Regions from separate parts of the Marinococcus salis genome, predicted to be linked through region 2. Evidence: predicted binding sites of a transcription regulator. Region 2 holds the regulator's gene; each other region holds the start of a gene.

Region 1 (5,954 bases), on a different contig from region 2:
GCGAGTCGGGACTTGACGGGCCTGCACTTCCAGTACCTGCACATATGGTGGAAGAGAGACATGCCGTAGACGTGATGGAGGAGGTTTTGCTTCATTCGGAGGAGGATATTACTGTTATTGCGACAGGCCCTTTCACAAACGTTGCTCTTTTATGCCGGAAAAACCCGAAGGCGGCCCGGAGGATCCGCCGTTTATCGATCATGGGCGGCGGAACGTTCGGTAATTGGACCCCGGCAGCAGAATTTAATATTTATGCGGATGCAGAAGCAGCAGAGATCGTATTTGCAAGCGGCATCCCGATAACGATGTGCGGCCTCGATGTCACCCATCAGGCGTTAGCATCCGAATCTGTGGTGGAGCGGATCAAAGAAATACCGACTATGGCTGCCCAGTTTACGTACGAATTGCTTGACCATTTCCAGCGTGCTTACGAAGAGCGTTTCCACCTGGCACTTCCGCCAATTCATGATCCATGCGCGGTGGCAGTGTGCCTGGCCCCGTCCCTTTTTACATTTGAATCCGCCGATGTGAAAGTGGAAACAGCGGGAAAGCATACGTATGGGGAAACGGTCATCGATACTACTGCTGGAGGACCGGTGCAGATCGCAGTAGATATTGACAATGATAAATTTTGGGGTCTGATCGTACAATCGCTTAAAAATCTGCCATAATGGAGATAGAAAAGAAAGCGTTAAAATTATACAGTCAAGGGAGCAGGAGGGACGCATATGGGTTTTTCTGTAGAAATGAACTGGGAAATTATTACGAATAAGCAGGCTGAGCGCCTGGATGAAAGAAATTTTCGGTTGATCAAAGATAACTATCAAATGTTTCCGCTTGATCATCCGCTTCCAATTCATACGTTTGCTGAAAAAGTACCCTTTGGCAAGGCGGTAATTCACCGGGTGGAATGGGAGTCTCACCGCACAACGATTGAATACGAGCTGGTGTCATTAACGTCTGTAAATTAAGCAAAAAAGTAAGCGAACCGGAAACAAAATCTGCGAAAAACCGAATGGTCAGCTTTCTGCATTCGGTTTTTTTATGTTTTTATTTATGTTCATTTTCATCAAAATTGTACTTGTAACCCTTTAAGACGAACTGCGGGGAAGGGCCGCGTATGATAAAATGAGTTTTTGTCGCCTGGTAATGGTACATATGGATGTTGATCCGACATATTTATTTTAAATGAAAAGGGGCTGCGATTGTGTCGTTTGATGTCATTGGAATGGCTTTAGTTGTTATTAGTATGGTTCTTGCTCTTGGAAAGTGGGTCCGTCTTCGGATTCCTTTATTACAGCGTTTATTTTTGCCAAGTGCCCTCATTGGCGGATTTTTAGCTCTCCTGCTTGGGCCTGGGGTTTTAGGAAGGATTAACCAATCGCTGTTTGGATCCCGCTTTTTGGAAAACGGGCTATTCACAGCGGATATTCTTGAAGTTTGGGGTGCACTGCCAGGCCTCCTTATTAACGTTGTTTTCGCCTGTTTATTCATCGGGTTCCGTCTTCCGAACATGAAAGAAATGCTCAGGGTCGGCGGGCCGCAGATTGCTTTTGGGTACACCCTTTCCTGGGGGCAGTACGTAGTAGGCATCAGTCTTTGCCTGTTATTCTTGACGCCGGTCTTTGGCCTGCCGCCGGCTGCCGGGGCGCTGATTGAAATTGGTTTTGTGGGCGGCCACGGTACAGCCGCCGGGCTGGAAAGTACATTCACCCAGCTGGGCTTTGAGCAGGGTTATGATCTGGCGATCGGCCTTGCCACTGTGGGTGTACTTTCCGGAGTTATCGCTGGGGTCATTTTATTGAATTGGGGTGTGCGCCGTAATAAGTCAAACATACTCAAAAAACCAGAAGATGTTTCGGTGGACGCCCAGTTAGGCATTAATGAGCATGAGGCACGGGATGCTGCGGGCAAAATGACCACGTCTCCCACTTCAATCGATCCTCTTGCTTTTCACGTTGCTCTAGTAGCTATTGCTGTTTTTACCGGATATTTGCTTCTCGAAGCACTCGTGTGGCTGGAATCCGTAACGTGGGGAGCATGGAGCGGAGTCTATATCTTTGAATACATTCCTTTATTTCCGCTAGCTATGATCGGCGGTATTCTGCTTCAACTGGTGTTTACGAAATGGGATCGCTTTGACATCATCGACCGTGGCCTGATCAACCGTATCCAGGGGTTGTCGCTTGACCTGCTGATCGTTAGCGCACTGGCAAGTTTGCAGTTATCAGTACTAGGCACTTATTTCCTGCCTTTTCTCATTTTAGCTGTTTCGGGTATTTTGCTGAATGTGCTCGGTTTTATCTATTTGGCGCCCCGTATGATCCCATCGTATTGGTTTGAGAGAGCTCTTGGCGATTTTGGGCAGTCTACTGGCGTGGCAGCGACTGGGCTTCTCTTAATGAGGGTGGCTGATCCTGAAAATAAGTCCCCTGCCTTTACTGCCTTCGGCTATAAGCAAATTTTATTTGAACCAATGGTGGGCGGCGGTCTCGTAACGGCTGCTTCTATCCCATTTATTTATCAATTCGGTGCATTACCTGTTCTCATTGTTGTAACTGCACTGATGATAGCCTTTATGCTGTTGGGCCTTTTATATTTTGGGCGTAAACGTGAAGCTTCTTCAGAAAAATGAAATCATTGAAAGAAGCATAAGTTTGTTCACCGGGGGCTTTTACAGCAGCCTCCGAAAAAGTTGCTCTCCATTTAAAACCCCTGGCGTCTGTGGCGCCGGGGGTCCTTTTATACATAATCCATGTTGTTGGTATCGCCGTGCATGCTGCGAATTTCATCCGGGTTGGCAACGACGGTTGGCTGGTAATCAATTAAAATGGCTGAGCGCTCCCCGGGCCCGTCCTCTGGCCCCTTGCGTACAGAGCCAACATAATGAGTGACCAGCGGATCATACACTCCGTAGGATTCGAGGGGACGGGTCATGTAAAAGGAGTCAGTGATTTTATCTTTTTCTACATCTTCCGGCATCCGCCCACGGACTTCCGGTACAGAAATAACGTTTCGGGCGCCTTCGATATTTCGCCGGCGGATCAGGTGGGCGAACGTAAACGGCTCTCCGTCCTGGTGCAAGGTATTCGGCGATGAAAATGCTTCGTCTTCTTTCGAGTCAACGTGAAGCTTCACAAAGTGGACTCCCGCATGAAAAGGCATGAGCGCATCTTCGCGCGTCCAGAATGTCTGGCGGAAGTTAAAAGCGATCAGTGCTTCAAGCAGCCGATTGTGCCTGATGTGCTCAGGGATGGCAGGAAAGCGGCGGCTCGCATCGGGATATTCCGGATTGAACGACCCCTGGAAATAATCGTAGTAGCTTTTACCGTCCCTAACCGTTTCCGGCAGCCATTCGATTCGGTGGGTGCCCGGGAAAATAACGGCACGTCCGTACTGGCGGTATCGATTCAGGTGCGGTGCATAATCGTCGGCCGGAAGATCGTCAAAGGCCGCAGTTAAGGCTGCCAGGTCTTCTTCGCTATAACTTTCGTGCAGTATATCAGCTAAGTCGTAATATTCATAACCGTGCTGTTTTAAAGGTTTCATTTGTTTATTTCTCCTCCCGAATGGTGGTTTCTTCGAGTGGAAGCATCCTCCCATTGTTTTCACAAATGCTAGTGTATCACGCCGGGACGGAGTTGAGTATATGAAAGGCAGGCTCCTTCTTTCGTTTTTGTGACAGATTCCTTATAATAAAGAACAAATGTTCTTGAAATTCAAAGAAATCAGCGAAGAGAGGAATTTCTTTATGCCAGTCATATTAGCGGAAAAACCGTCGCAGGCAAAAGCCTATGCGGCCGCGTTTCAGATACAGGAGAAAAAGGACGGGTACATGCGGCTGAAGCCGTGCAGTCTGTTTCCGGACGGGGCAGTGCTTACCTGGGGCTTCGGCCATTTGCTCGAGCTCCGGGCCCCGGCCGATTACGAGTCCTCCTGGAAAAAATGGTCGCTCGACACACTTCCGATGCTTCCTGCCCATTTCCGCTTCAAACCGAACCCGCGGGCGTTCAAGCAGTTGAAGGTCGTTAAGCAGATGCTGCAGGAAGCCGACAGCATTATTATTGCGACCGACTGTGACCGTGAAGGCGAAAACATCGCACGAAGCGTCATTGATTATACGAAAACGTCCCATAAACCGATCCGGCGTCTTTGGATTAACAGCCTGGAAAAGGACGAGGTATACAAAGGCTTTGAACAGCTCCGGGAGGGGGCAGACTATTTTTCGCTATATGAGGAGGCACGGGCCCGCCAGTTTTCCGACTGGATCGTCGGCATGAACGCGAGCCGCCTGTATACGCTTTTGCTAAAACAAAAGGGCATCAATGAAGTGTTCAGTGTCGGCAGGGTCCAGACGCCAACGCTCAAGCTTATTTACGACAGACAGAAAGAAATTGAGGCGTTTGAGCCCGAACCCTACTGGGAGCTTGAAGGAACCTTCCGTGCGGAAGCAGGCGAGTATAAAGGAAAGTATAAAAAGCGCTTCGGCTCAAAGGAAGAAGTACTCCGGATTTGGAAGGAGCACGGCTTGAAAAAGGATACCGAAGGAACAATCAGCAGCATAAAAAAAGAAGAAAAACAGGAAAAGCCGCCGCTTCTTCATTCGCTGTCGAGCCTGCAGACGACGATGAACAAAAAATATAAAATGAGCCCGTCTGCTGTGCTGAAAACGGTCCAGAGCCTTTATGACGAGCCGCTAAAAGCTGTATCCTACCCGAGAACAGACACCCGCCACATTACTTCGGGTGAATTTAACTACTTAAAAGGAAATCTGAACCGGATGCAGGACTGCATGAACGCTTCCTTCGAACCGGCATCCTTGACGCCTTCGAAACGGTTTGTAGACGGGAGTAAAGTCCAGGAGCACCATGCGATCGTCCCAACGAAGAAAGTGTTGAGCGAGGGCCAGTTCGAAAAGCTGAACCGGGCCCAGCAGCAGGTATACAAAGAAATAATGAACAGCGTGCTTGCGATGTTTCACCGGAACTATGTGTATGAAGAAACAACGCTCGAAACGGAGGTCCAGGGCCTCATCTTTGAAAGCAAGGGACGGGTAGACAGCCAGCTGGGCTGGAGGGAGCTGTTTCCAACACCTAAAAAGAAGAAGGAGCAGGAGGATAAAACACTGCCTCCAGTTACTGAAGGAGAGCAGGTTAAAGCGTATGTCCAGGCAGCTGAAAAAGAAACCCAGCCGCCTAAGCCCTACACAGAAGGCCAGCTGATCAATATGATGAAGTCCTGCGGCAAATGGATTGAAGACGACGAAGCTTCCAAAAAAGTACTGCAGGAAACAGAAGGCCTTGGGACAGAAGCGACGCGAAGCACTATTATTCAGACGCTGCAGAAACAGGAATATATCCGGATTCAGAAAAACGTCGTGGAAGTCACCGCCAAAGGCCGCGCCCTCTGCGAGGTAGTAGAGGGAACGCTTTTATCCAAGCCGCTTTTGACCGCGAAATGGGAAGCCTTTTTAAAGCAAATCGGAAGCGGTGAAGCAGATAAAGAAGCTTTTTTAAAGCAGACCGAGGCTTTTACGAAAAAGCTGGTCGAAGAGGCGCCGGCAGGCATGACGAATATGCAGACCAATCCGGATCAGGTGGCCGCCTCCAAAAAACAGCCGCAGCGCGCAGAGCCGATCGCTCTTTGTCCCGTATGCCAAAAAGGGCAGCTGATGGAACGAAAATCCTTTTATGGCTGCAGCGAATATGCAAACGGCTGTAAATTCACCATACCAAAAACATTATTAAAGAAAAAAATCACCCAGGCTCAGGTTAAGAAGCTGTGTGAGAAAGGGGAGACGCAGGTGATCAAAGGATTTAAAGGCAAAAAGCCGTTTGACGCCAAATTAAAACGCAAAGAAAATGGCGTCGAGTTTGTGTTCCCCTCCAAAGACAATGCCTCGTCGTAGACAAAAGCCGTGAATTTGATATACTGAAAGGCATAATGTTTTCTAG
Region 2 (5,954 bases):
TCCACGGCCATCGCCGGCACGCCGTCCGGCAGCACCGAGCGGCGGTAGTCCTCGGACTGATGGTCGAAGGCGTGGAAGTTCGGCATGCTGACGACATTCACCGTCCAGCCGTCGTCCTGCAGCCGGGCTTTCGCGTCCACCGCGAGCGACACCTCGGAGCCGGAAGCGACGAGCAGCAGGTCCGGGTGCTCGGCCTGTTCGCCGATCACGTACGCTCCCTGGCGCACGCCTTCCACCGCTTTGTCCTTCGTGTCTTCGAGCGTTGGCACGCCCTGGCGGGTCAGCACCAGCGCCGTTGGCGTGGTTTCGCTCTCCATCGCCACGCGCCAGGCCGCGACCGTTTCGTTGCCGTCCGCCGGCCGGATCACGTTCAGGTTCGGAATTGCCCGGAGCGCGGCCAGCTGTTCCACCGGCTCGTGGGTCGGGCCGTCTTCGCCGACCGCGATGCTGTCGTGGGTGAACACGTGCGTGAGCGGAAGCTCCATGAGCGCGCTCAGGCGCAGGGCCGGCCGCAGGTAATCGGAGAACACGAGAAACGTCGAGCCGAAGGGCTTCAAACCGCCGTGCAGCTGGATGCCGTTCACGGCGGCGGCCATCGCGAATTCCCGGACGCCGAACCAGATGTTGCGCCCGGTGTAGTCGTAGCGGCTGAAATCGTTCTCCGCTTTGATCAGCGTTTTGTTGGAGCCGGCCAGGTCCGCCGATCCGCCGAACAGGGACGGCACCGCGGCCGCTACTTCCTGCAGCACATCGCCCGACGCAGCCCGGGTCGCTGCTTTTTCATCGGTGAAGACCGGCAGCTTCGCGTCCCATCCGTCCGGGAGCCCGCCGGCGATCGCCTGCTCGAGTTCGCTGCCCAGTTCCGGATTGGCCTCTTTGTAGGAGGCGAACAGCTCGTTCCATTCCTGTTCCGCTTTCGCGCCGGAGGCTTTCACTTCCGCAAACAGCTCGGTCACTTCCGGCGGGACATGGAACGCGTCGTAGTCCCACTGGTAGGCTTCTTTCACCAGGTTGTATTCCTCATCGCCGATCGGCGCGCCGTGGGCCGCGTTCGTGCCGCCTTTGTTCGGCGCCCCGTACCCGATCACGGTTTTCACTTCGATCATGGACGGTTTCGGGGACTGCTTGGCTTCTTCAATCGCTGCCTCGAGGGCCGCCACGTCGTTGCCGTCTTCGATCAGGATGGTATGCCAGCCGTACGCCTCGTAGCGCTGCAGCACGTTTTCCGAAAACGACTGGTTCAGGGCGCCGTCGAGCGACACGTCGTTGGAGTCATACAGCACCACCAGGTTGCCAAGCTGCAGGTGGCCGGCCAGCGACGCCGATTCGGAGGACACGCCCTCCATCAGGTCGCCGTCGCCGCAGAGCACGTACGTGAAATGGTCCACCACGGCGTGATCGTCCGTGTTGTACTTGGCCGCCAGGTGGCGTTCGGCCATCGCCATGCCGGTGCCCATGGCCAGTCCCTGCCCGAGCGGGCCGGTCGTTGCTTCCACGCCCGGGGTGTGGCCGTATTCCGGATGCCCCGGTGTTTTGCTTCCCCACTGGCGGAAGTGCTTGAGTTCGTCGAGCGACAGGTCGTAGCCGCTCAAGTGCAGCATGCTGTATAGAAGCATCGATCCGTGGCCGGCCGACAGCACGAAGCGGTCACGGTTAAACCAGGACGGGTTGCCCGGATTATGGTTCATGGATTTGGTCCAGAGTGCGTATGCCATCGGCGCGGCGCCCATCGGAAGCCCCGGGTGGCCCGACTGGGCTTTTTCGATGCTTTCGATGGACAACGTCCGGATCGTGTTGATTGCTAATTGTTCTGTGCTAATTGCCATGCATATGTCCCTCCACAGTATGTATTTTTATGGAAACCCGTGCCACTCAAGTGGCTCAGCAGGGGGTTCCGTGTACATGTACGTTTTTATGATAAAGGTTTTAAAACGATTACACAAGCGGGTTAGCGGAGAAAGAACAAAATCAAAAGGCCTGCTCTTTTTCAAGACCAGGCCTCCTTTTCTTAATGCCGGAAGCTGCGGTTCCGTCGTTTCACACGTTCAAGCTTGTTCGGAGTGACATCCGTGCCTTCTTCGTCCACCACTTTGACGTTTTCGAGCTGGTTTTTGAATGAAGAACGGAATTTGCTTAAATATTCTTGGCGCAGCGCGTGCTGTTCCTCTTCTTCTTCCGCTGTCAGCCCTGTCGATTTCTGACGTTTGGCCAACTCATTAATGCGGTCAATTTTTTCTTTCGAAAGCATAAGTTGCCTCCCTTAAATTGTGCGTTCCTTATTCATTATATTAAAAACCTGGCGCTCCCGCAAATAAATCACTGCTGCTCTGTTTCCGCCGCCTGCTTTTCGTGTTCTTTATAACGGCGGTGCACCGTCGCTTTGGAAATATCGTAGCCGAGGCCGCGGAGCGTAGAGGCAATATCTTTAAACGTCAGCTCCCGCTGCTTCAGTTTAACAATTTCTTCAATGGGCACTTCTTTTTTCTTTCGCCCGCCGCTCCGGTTCAGTCCGAAGTTTTCCTCCGGATGATAGCCGTTTTCCACCGCCCGCTGCATCCCCCGCTTAATTTTGAAATTATGCAGCCGGCGCTGGTGTTCTTCGACGATGGACAAAATATCCATAATCATATGGTCAGTATCCGCAATTTCGAGCTCTCCGTCCTCTTTTACCGTATAGATGAACGTCCCCCGTTTCTGCAGTTCGTGAAGCACGGCGATTTTGGCATTTCCACGTCCAAGCCGCGTATCGTCCGTGATTAACAGCGTATCCGCTTCGGTATCATCAAGAAGCTCAAACACGCGGAGAAGCCCGTCCCGTTCCACCGAATAGCTGCTTTCCTGTTCGGTAATGACCTGCTGCACAGCCCAGCCATTCGCGGCCGCAAGAGCCTCCAGCTCTTCCTGCTGCCTGGCAAGCGAGGACTGCTGTTCTTCTTTTTCCGTACTTACCCGGGCATAGATAATGCATGTTTTCATGTCTTTGCGGTCCTTTCCGTTCGGGTTTTACTGTTCGGGAGCGTCAAATGTCACTGTCCGTTCCCACGGCTCTTCCTGGTAGACTAACCTGTCTTTTAAAACCGGATGCTGTTCTTCATGGACGATTTCTGCCGGCCGGTCTGTATCCGTGCCGTCCAGCGTTTCCGGAGTGATTGAAGCGTCCGCTGAATATACCAGAAACATAAGCGCAAATGCAAACAAGGCAAGCATGGTCCAGTCCGTGGAAGTAAAAGTTTTTAGTTTATTCATGTGTGCGTTCCCCCCTGAATGAGAATGTATGTTCTTATATTCATCCAGTATACCAGAATGCCTGTTCCCGTCAACAAAAATATTAGAACGGGTGTTTGCGTTTTTGTTCCCCTCATGCTATACTTTATTCAGAAAAATTCCTCAAAAGGAGGTGCGGAGATGAAGCTATCCAAGCGCCAGCAGCAAATTCTTGATTATATAAAAGAAGAAGTAAAAGAAAAAGGCTATCCGCCTTCGGTACGGGAGATCGGGGAAGCTGTCGGACTCGCTTCGAGTTCCACGGTTCACGGGCACCTCGCCCGCCTTGAAAACAAAAATCTAATCCGCCGCGACCCGACAAAGCCACGGGCGATTGAAGTACTTGAGCTTGAAGAACAGGGCAGCGAGCCGATTCACGAAAGCAAAGCCGTGTATGTTCCGGTCATCGGTAAAGTCACGGCCGGGGAGCCTATTACTGCGGTGGAAAATGTTGAAGAATACATTCCTCTTCCGGAGCGGATGGTGACCGATGAGGAGCAGGTCTACATGCTTACCATCCAGGGTGACAGCATGATTGAAGCCGGGATTTTTGACGGGGACCTTGTCGTTGTCCAAAAACAGCAGACCGCAGATAATGGCGATATCATTGTTGCAATGACAGACGAAATGGAAGCGACGGTTAAGCGGTTCTATAAAGAAGAAAACTTTATCCGGCTGCAGCCTGAAAATGCCACCATGGATCCAATTATTTTAGAAAACTGTACGATACTCGGCAGAGTCACCGGCGTTTTCCGCACCATCTTTTAATCCCATAAAACAGGGCGCCTGCACTGAATGCAGGCGCCCTGTTTTGTTCTATCTCCGAAAAGCAAGCGTCCGGTAATCCGTAATGATTTCATCCTTTTCGATATCCCGGTCGGTTATTATTACCACCGTGGCTGCCGTAATGTTTTCCCGTTCAATAAATTCAAGCCCCCGGTGCCAGAGCCACTCATACACCGTCATCATGTCTACGCTGAGCTCATTTTTCTGGAGCGCTTCTGCCGTAATCTGCATCGACAGCAGCAGCTGGCCGCGCTCAAAAATGTGGAGCACCGGTCCATTGAAATGTTCCGACTCTCCCGGGCTCCCTTCATACGGTCCCTGGTAAAAGTCAAGCAGGCGTGCCATCACGATTCCCCCCTTTAACGACTTCAGCACTGAGCTGTGCCCGAAGCTCGTTTTTCGATTGGTGAATTGTGATTCCTTTTCCCGGCGCCCTTCCTGCTAAACCCGAAATTTCACTGCCGCGCCTTCCGGAGGTTACTCGTCAAGCCATTCTTTAATCTGCTGTTTGTCGTTATCATCAAGGTTGCCTTCCTGGATCCAGTAGTTCACCAGCTTCATCATACCCTGCTTGGACAGTCCCACGCGGCTGCTGTCGGAGGGATGGCTGCTGATATCCGTTTTTCCGTACTGGTAAATGGAGACGTACGGCGCCTCCGCGTGGTTTAAATTGTGCAGGTCCTTTTTTTCAAAATGCAGCATGTGTATGCCCCTTTCTCTTTTCCGGAATGATTACAAATATGAGCCTGTATGCGCGCAAGCGTCTACCACAAAAAAGAGCCTCCCGGGAAGGAAAGCTCCGTTTAACCGCTACATGGATTTAGAATATGGTTTGTGACAGATCGAGTGATCGATCGTTTCATCGGACTCCCCGCTGTATACACAATCACAGGTGTCTAATACGTAAGTATGCTCTTTGGCGTGAATGACCTGACTTCCCTGATGAAACAGCAGTTTTTCATCGGCCGGCTGAAAATCACTCATCGAATGAAGCACCACTTCATAGCCGTCGGCGTATTCAATCACCTTGTAATGAATTTCATGACCGTCACTGCTGTACGTCACCTGCGGCTGCGTTCTGCATTTGAATTCCACTAAAGCCACTGTCATCCACCCCCTCCACTTATTTATACCACAGTTTTTTCCGTTCGAGAAGCCACCTGCCCGTTTTTTCTGAAAGAATTTCCCTGTCCGCGAGCGAAAAGCTCCTCCTGCGGCTCTTTCTGCCAGTGCTCCCCCTTGTTTCTTCTATATAATAGAAGCAAAAAGCACCCTCTCAGATCGAGGGTGCTTCAAAATCCCGTAGTAAATTCTCATACGCTTTGTTTACTTCGCCGTCCGTGACGTCCTGCACAGTTATTACCAGACGTTTTCTTTCCTCCGGCTGTTTGCTGGTCAGATAATCGATACCGATCTCCCATAACCATTCCGGCACGTTTTCTTCCTTTAAACTTGCTTCTGCTGCCATCGCCGAGGTAGTCACCTGGACGAGCAGAGCCAGTTCTGTTTCGTGATACACTTCGAGCGATTCACCGGCAAAATGGAGCGGGCGTACCCGGTAGCCTTTCCAGCCTTCCCGGGAAAAATCCGGTTCCTGTGGCATAGTCATCCTCCTTAGATCCGATTTTTAATGAAGGAATTAAGACTGTTCCTGAAGCGCGCTGCTTCCTTCAAGCTCTATATTTTCCTCATCCGCCCGGGTGATGTACACCTGGCCGCCAAAATGAAAGCCTTCCCCGGTCCGGAAAAACAAATCCAGCGCGGGAGAAGCGCTGTTGAATGCCTGATAGAAAAATTCTTTGTTTTCACAGTCCATAATGGACACTGTCCAGCGCTCCAACGGTCCTTCTCCTGCGTAGAGCTTGCCATCGTTTATATGAATTACTTCATTTGTAGTAACTGTT
Region 3 (5,954 bases), on a different contig from region 2:
TTTAAAAGAAGTGGATCGCGGGGTGACCAAGCTCGAAGGACGGGGAGGCTTTACCGACGATTCACGCCCCGTACTGATGTGCGTCGTTAACCGGGGGGAAGTCACCCGGCTGAAGCGCGTGATTCAGCTGCAGGACCCCGAAGCATTCGTAGTTGTAAGCAATGCTTCAGAGGTGCTGGGCCAAGGATTTGAAAATCAGGGCAACTCTGTGTAAAAAAGCGGCAGCGCCAACATTGTGTTTCGGAACCACAGAAGTTCATGCTACACTAAAGAAAAGTGGAAAGGCGCCGATAGGAGTCTTCTCTGGCTGTCAGTTCTCTGCCTGGAACTGCCGAAAGGTAGGGAAGGCAGAGGAAGACAACGGAAGAAGCGACTGCGTCTTGAAACTGGACAGCAAGAAAAGCGCAGAGTGTTTGTTCACCACCGGGGACGACTCGCCGTTTTCAATCGGCTTGAGACGAAGTCGCAAACGAGTTGAAAATGCGAATGGACCCGGATGGTAACACCCGAAGCTGGACGAAAAGAAAAGCGCAGAGTGTTTGTTTAAATTGGAGGAACAGCCCGCGCAGCTGATTCCTCTTTCATATAGTCTATGGTTTGGTTATGACTTTAATAAAGCTGGAGTGAAATAGATGAAGAAAAACATCAAAGTGACGGCAGCAATTCTGGTCACCGCAGCGGCAGCCGGGACTGGAGGCGCGGTCGTAGGTGCTTCTGTCTGGGGAGAGGAATCAGGCGCTTCCTCATCTGCGCTGTCCGAGTCCGGTTCGGACAGCGGCACGCAAAACGTTTCAGAGGAAGACTTAAATAAAATTAGTTCTGTGTACGATATGATCGATTCTGAATATATGACAGAGGTGGATGATGATGCGTTGGTGCAGGGGGCTATCGAAGGAATGATCGGCGAACTCGATGATCCTCACTCCAGCTACATGAGCGAAAGCACAGCACAGGAATTTACGCAGTCGCTGGATTCGTCCTTTGAAGGCATCGGGGCTGAAGTAAATAAATCGGGGGATGCAGTAACGATCGTTTCACCAATCGACGATTCCCCGGCAGAAGCCGCCGGACTGCAGCCCAATGATGATATTTTGGAAATTAACGGAGAAAGCACTGAAAACCTTGAACTTAATGAAGCGGTTCTGAAAATCCGCGGAGAAAAAGGAACGAACGTGAATCTCACTGTACAGCGCGGAAGCGACGAGCCTTTTAATGTTGAAGTGGAGCGCGACGAAATTCCGATCGAAACCGTAGAAGGTGAAGTGATTGAGCAGGACGGCGAAAGCATCGGTTATTTGAATGTCTCGTCATTTTCTGAAAATACAGCCAATGAATTCGAAACCCAGCTCGAACAGGTGGAGAGTGAAAACATTGATGGCCTGGTGATCGATGTCCGCGGAAATCCAGGTGGATATTTAAACGCGGTGGAAGATATCGGCAGCATGATTATTCCGGGCGGCGAGCCCGTGGTGGAGATTGAAGACCGTGAAGGCACGATTTCAGAAGTGACCTCCTCTTTAGAGGAGAACAAAGACTATCCGGTAGTTGGTGTGATTGATCAGGGAAGTGTGTCTGCTTCTGAAATTCTGGCAGCTGCGATGAAGGAGTCCGGAGGCTTTGAACTAGTAGGGCAGACGACCTATGGCAAAGGAACGGTGCAGCAGGTAATGGAGCTCGATGATGGAAGCGATGTGAAGCTGTCTGTCTCTAAATGGCTGACTCCGGATGGAAACTGGATTAATGAAGAAGGCGTGAAGCCGACCATTGAGCAAGAGCAGCCCGACTATTTCCAGGCATCTATTTTATCCATTGATGAAGCTCTGGAGCCGGATACGACCGGTGAAAACATTGCTACCGCACAAACGCTTTTAAAAGGAGCCGGGTTTGACCCGGGACGTGAGGACGGGTACTACAGCAAAGAAACAGAAGCAGCGGTACAGGATTTCCAGGAGGAACAGAAAGATTTGGAAGCCACTGGGACACTGACGCCGGAAACAGCAGATGCGCTGAATGATTTTGTGCTTGAAAATGTCCAGAACAGGGACAACGACAAGCAGCTGCAGCGCGCGCTTGATACAGTCACAGAACAATAAATGAAATTTGAATGATAACGGTGGCCGGGGCCTGCCCGGTCCGAAGAAAAGGGGGAAATAGTGGATGCAGGGAATAATCGGTGAAATTGGTCCTGCGTTAGCGTGGTTTTTTCTGAACCCGCTGACTTACATAATGATAGCAGCTATGCTTATGACTGGTTATCTCCGGGTGAAAAGAGAGCGGAAAATGTTTCATGCAAAAATGTATCCAATGCTGATGGAATTGACGATGAGTGTTATTCCGGCGATAGTAATTGCTGCTTTTGTTTCTGTCATTACTATCATTACGGGCATTTCACTGCCTCTTGGAGCAGTCCTGCTTGCGATGGTGCTCAGTGCTCTTTTGGCAGTGTCAGGCCTGCACCGCTTACTGACAGCGCTGCACGTCTGGGGAGGGGCATTTTTGGCTGCCCTTGCTTTGGATGCTGCCGGGATAGCGGTACCTTTTTTCTCCGCTGGGCCATGGCTTGGAAACGGCTTTGATGCTTTTTCTCTGATGGTCTGGCTTGCAGTGCTCACGCTTGCCGAAGGCATTTTGGTTGTCTGGAACGGGGTGAAGTTTTTTTCTCCGCTTCGGACAGTAAGCCGCCGCGGCAAGCCGATCGGCGGCCAGGTCACGCACCGTCTCTGGATGCTCCCTGTATTTTTGTTTATCCCGGGAAGTGCTATAGAGGCGGGAGGCTGGTGGCCGCTGCTTCCTGGAGGTGCGGCTTTTTCCCTTCTTTTACTTCCGGCAGTAATCGGCATACGTATGAAAACCTTTGATCGTTTGGCGGCCGTGCAGGTGCGCTCTGCCGGCTGGTGGATTATAAGAATATCAGTCCTTACCGGTGCCGGGGCAGCACTTGCTTATTTTTACAGCGGATGGGCCGTTCCGGTAATGGTGGCCGTGCTGATTCTGCTGCGGGAATGGGTAACCATTGCTGCCGGCAGCTCAGCTAAAAGCAATTTTCTTTACACTCTCCGGGGCGACGGAATCTCAGTACTTGCTGTACTGCCGGAGTCTCCCGCAGACCGGATGCACATTAAAGCGGGAGAAGTCATTCGCCGGGTGAACAGCGAAAAAGTATATGATGAAGCAAGCCTGTACCGGGCTGTGCAAAAAAATTCCGCCTACTGCCGGCTGGATGTGGAGGATATTAACGGAGAACTCCGTCAGGCACAGGCGGCGCTTTACAGTAATCAGCATCACCAGCTGGGCATACTCATGATTAATAAAGAACAAACTGCGCCGGAAAACATGCATACGGCCCAGTAAAACAGAACCCCCTCCCGGGTTCTGTTTTTTTGCATAGGGACAGGGTAAGTGTCGTTTTCTTTGCAATTGCCGGGGAGTGGAGTACAATAATAACAGCGAATATACGTTCGTTTTTATGTTGTTTCTTTCCAATCTTCATGTGGTATATAGTAAATAGACATATGACCGGAACGCAGACAGGAAGTGAGGGACTACTATGAACGAAACATTTGAACTGGCGAGTAGATACAATCCGGAGGGCGACCAGCCGCAGGCGATTGAAAAGCTGGTTCAAGGACTGAAGGACGGCAAAAGATACCAGACACTGCTTGGCGCGACCGGAACCGGTAAAACGTTTACCGTTTCCAATGTGTTAACAGAAGTGAACCGGCCCACGCTTGTTATGGCTCACAATAAAACACTCGCCGGGCAGTTATACAATGAATTTAAAGAAATGTTTCCAAATAACGCCGTGGAGTACTTTGTAAGCTATTATGACTATTATCAGCCGGAGGCCTATGTGCCGCAGACAGACCAGTTTATTGAAAAAGACGCGAGTATTAACGATGAAATCGACAAGCTAAGGCACTCGGCGACGAGCGCCTTATTTGAGCGCGAAGACGTTATTATCGTCGCCAGTGTATCCTGTATTTACGGGCTTGGTTCCCCGGAAGAGTACCGGGATCTCGTGCTTTCGCTTCGGACCGGCATGGAGATCGAACGGGACCAGATTCTCCGGAAACTCGTGGACATTCAATACGAGCGTAATGACATTAATTTTGTGCGCGGGACATTTCGCGTGCGCGGGGATGTCGTTGAAATTTTTCCGGCTTCAAGAGATGAACATTGCATTCGTGTTGAAATGTTCGGTGATGAAATTGACCGGATCACCGAAGTGGACGCCCTGACTGGTGAGGTTATTGGTGAACGCTCGCATACTGCAATCTTCCCGGCTTCCCACTTTGTGACCCGGGAAGAAAAAATGGAGCGTGCCATTAAAAATATTCAGCAGGAACTTCAGGAGCAGCTTGAAAAGTTTCGGGCGAACGGCCGGGAGCTTGAAGCCCAGCGGCTTGAACAGCGGACCAATTACGACCTTGAAATGATGCAGGAGATGGGCTTTTGCTCCGGCATTGAAAACTATTCGAGGCATTTGACTTTCCGGAACCCCGGGGATGCGCCTTATACATTGATTGACTATTTTCCGGATGACTTTTTGCTGGTGGTGGATGAGTCCCACGTAACGCTTCCACAGGTGCGCGGCATGTACAACGGGGACCAGGCGAGGAAGCAGGTGCTCGTGGACCACGGGTTCCGTCTTCCGTCCGCGATGGACAACCGTCCGCTGAAATTTGATGAATTTGAAGAGCGGATTAATCAGGCAATGTTCATTTCTGCGACACCGGGGCCGTATGAGCTTGAACATGCACCGGAAGTCATTGAGCAGATCATCCGCCCGACCGGCCTGCTTGACCCTACGGTGGAAGTGAAGCCGATTGAAGGCCAGATCGATGATTTAATCGGCGAAATTCATGAGCGCCGGGAACGGAATGAGCGGGTGCTTGTGACGACGCTCACGAAAAAAATGGCCGAAGACCTGACCAACTATTTAAAAGAACTCGGCATCCGGGTGAAGTACTTGCACTCGGACATTAAAACACTTGAACGGATCGACATCATCCGCCAGCTCCGCCTCGGCCAGTTTGATGTTCTGGTCGGCATTAACCTGCTCCGGGAAGGGCTGGACATCCCGGAAGTGTCACTGATTGGTATTCTGGATGCAGACAAAGAAGGCTTTCTGCGTGCGGAACGCTCCCTTATTCAGACAATGGGCCGCGCCGCCCGGAACGACCGCGGGCATGTTATTATGTACGCAGACAAAATCACCCGTTCGATGGACGTGGCGATTAGTGAAACAAACCGGCGCCGTGAGATCCAAATAGCGCACAACGAAAAATATGGCATTACGCCGAAAACAATCCAAAAAGAAATCCCTGCCCTGATTCAGGCTACGGTCAGTTCAGAGGATTCCTCGGATATTGATAAACCAGCTCTCGATAAAATGAGCAAGAGCGAGCGGAAGAAAGTCATTGACCAGATGGAAGACGAAATGAAACAGGCAGCGAAAGACCTGCAGTTTGAACGCGCAGCGGAACTGCGCGATATGGTATTAGAACTTAAAGCGGAAGGATGACCAACGAATGGCAGCAGATAATATTAAGATTCAGGGAGCAAGGTCCCATAATTTAAAAGATATTGACGTGACAATTCCACGGGACCAGCTGGTCGTCATGACCGGGTTATCCGGCTCCGGGAAATCTTCGCTTGCCTTCGATACGATTTATGCTGAAGGGCAGCGCCGTTACGTGGAATCATTGTCGGCTTACGCCCGCCAGTTCCTGGGTCAGATGGAAAAGCCCGATGTTGATTCCATTGAAGGGCTCTCCCCGGCCATATCGATTGACCAGAAAACTACAAGCAAGAACCCGCGTTCCACGGTCGGCACTGTGACGGAAATTTACGACTACCTGCGGCTGTTATTTGCTCGTGTCGGTACACCTTACTGCCCGTACCACCATGTGCCGATTACCTCCCAGACTATTTCACAGATGGTCGACCAGATG

What was found. The regulator LexA, encoded in region 2, represses DNA repair genes until DNA is damaged. The targets are predictions, from matches to a motif close to CGAACATATGTTCG.
Region 1: ACTTK6_RS00120 (type IA DNA topoisomerase) is a predicted target of LexA. The motif match lies at 3,700-3,713, and genes of this name have one in related genera.
Region 3: uvrB (excinuclease ABC subunit UvrB) is a predicted target of LexA. The motif match lies at 3,448-3,461, and genes of this name have one in related genera.

Annotation. Positions count from the first base shown of each region.
Region 1 is NZ_JBQOJB010000001.1:22,583-28,536, reverse strand. It holds gene ACTTK6_RS00140 (nucleoside hydrolase) at 1-671, shown strand, start outside; gene ACTTK6_RS00135 (DUF2584 family protein) at 729-971, shown strand; partial or broken gene ACTTK6_RS00130 (sodium/glutamate symporter) at 1,229-2,284, shown strand; gene ACTTK6_RS00125 (2OG-Fe dioxygenase family protein) at 2,743-3,549, opposite strand; gene ACTTK6_RS00120 (type IA DNA topoisomerase) at 3,752-5,908, shown strand; guanidine-I (ykkC/yxkD leader) riboswitch at 5,940-5,954, shown strand, end outside.
Region 2 is NZ_JBQOJB010000002.1:140,851-146,804, forward strand. It holds gene tkt (transketolase) at 1-1,826, opposite strand, end outside; gene ACTTK6_RS02455 (DUF896 domain-containing protein) at 2,009-2,248, opposite strand; gene ACTTK6_RS02460 (YneB family resolvase-like protein) at 2,317-2,976, opposite strand; gene ACTTK6_RS02465 (hypothetical protein) at 3,004-3,246, opposite strand; gene lexA (transcriptional repressor LexA) at 3,406-4,032, shown strand; gene ACTTK6_RS02475 (hypothetical protein) at 4,081-4,398, opposite strand; gene ACTTK6_RS02480 (hypothetical protein) at 4,528-4,752, opposite strand; gene ACTTK6_RS02485 (hypothetical protein) at 4,861-5,160, opposite strand; gene ACTTK6_RS02490 (hypothetical protein) at 5,327-5,653, opposite strand; gene ACTTK6_RS02495 (hypothetical protein) at 5,690-5,954, opposite strand, start outside.
Region 3 is NZ_JBQOJB010000009.1:15,479-21,432, reverse strand. It holds gene ACTTK6_RS09540 (YitT family protein) at 1-214, shown strand, start outside; gene ACTTK6_RS09535 (S41 family peptidase) at 633-2,093, shown strand; gene ACTTK6_RS09530 (hypothetical protein) at 2,158-3,351, shown strand; gene uvrB (excinuclease ABC subunit UvrB) at 3,548-5,524, shown strand; gene uvrA (excinuclease ABC subunit UvrA) at 5,532-5,954, shown strand, end outside.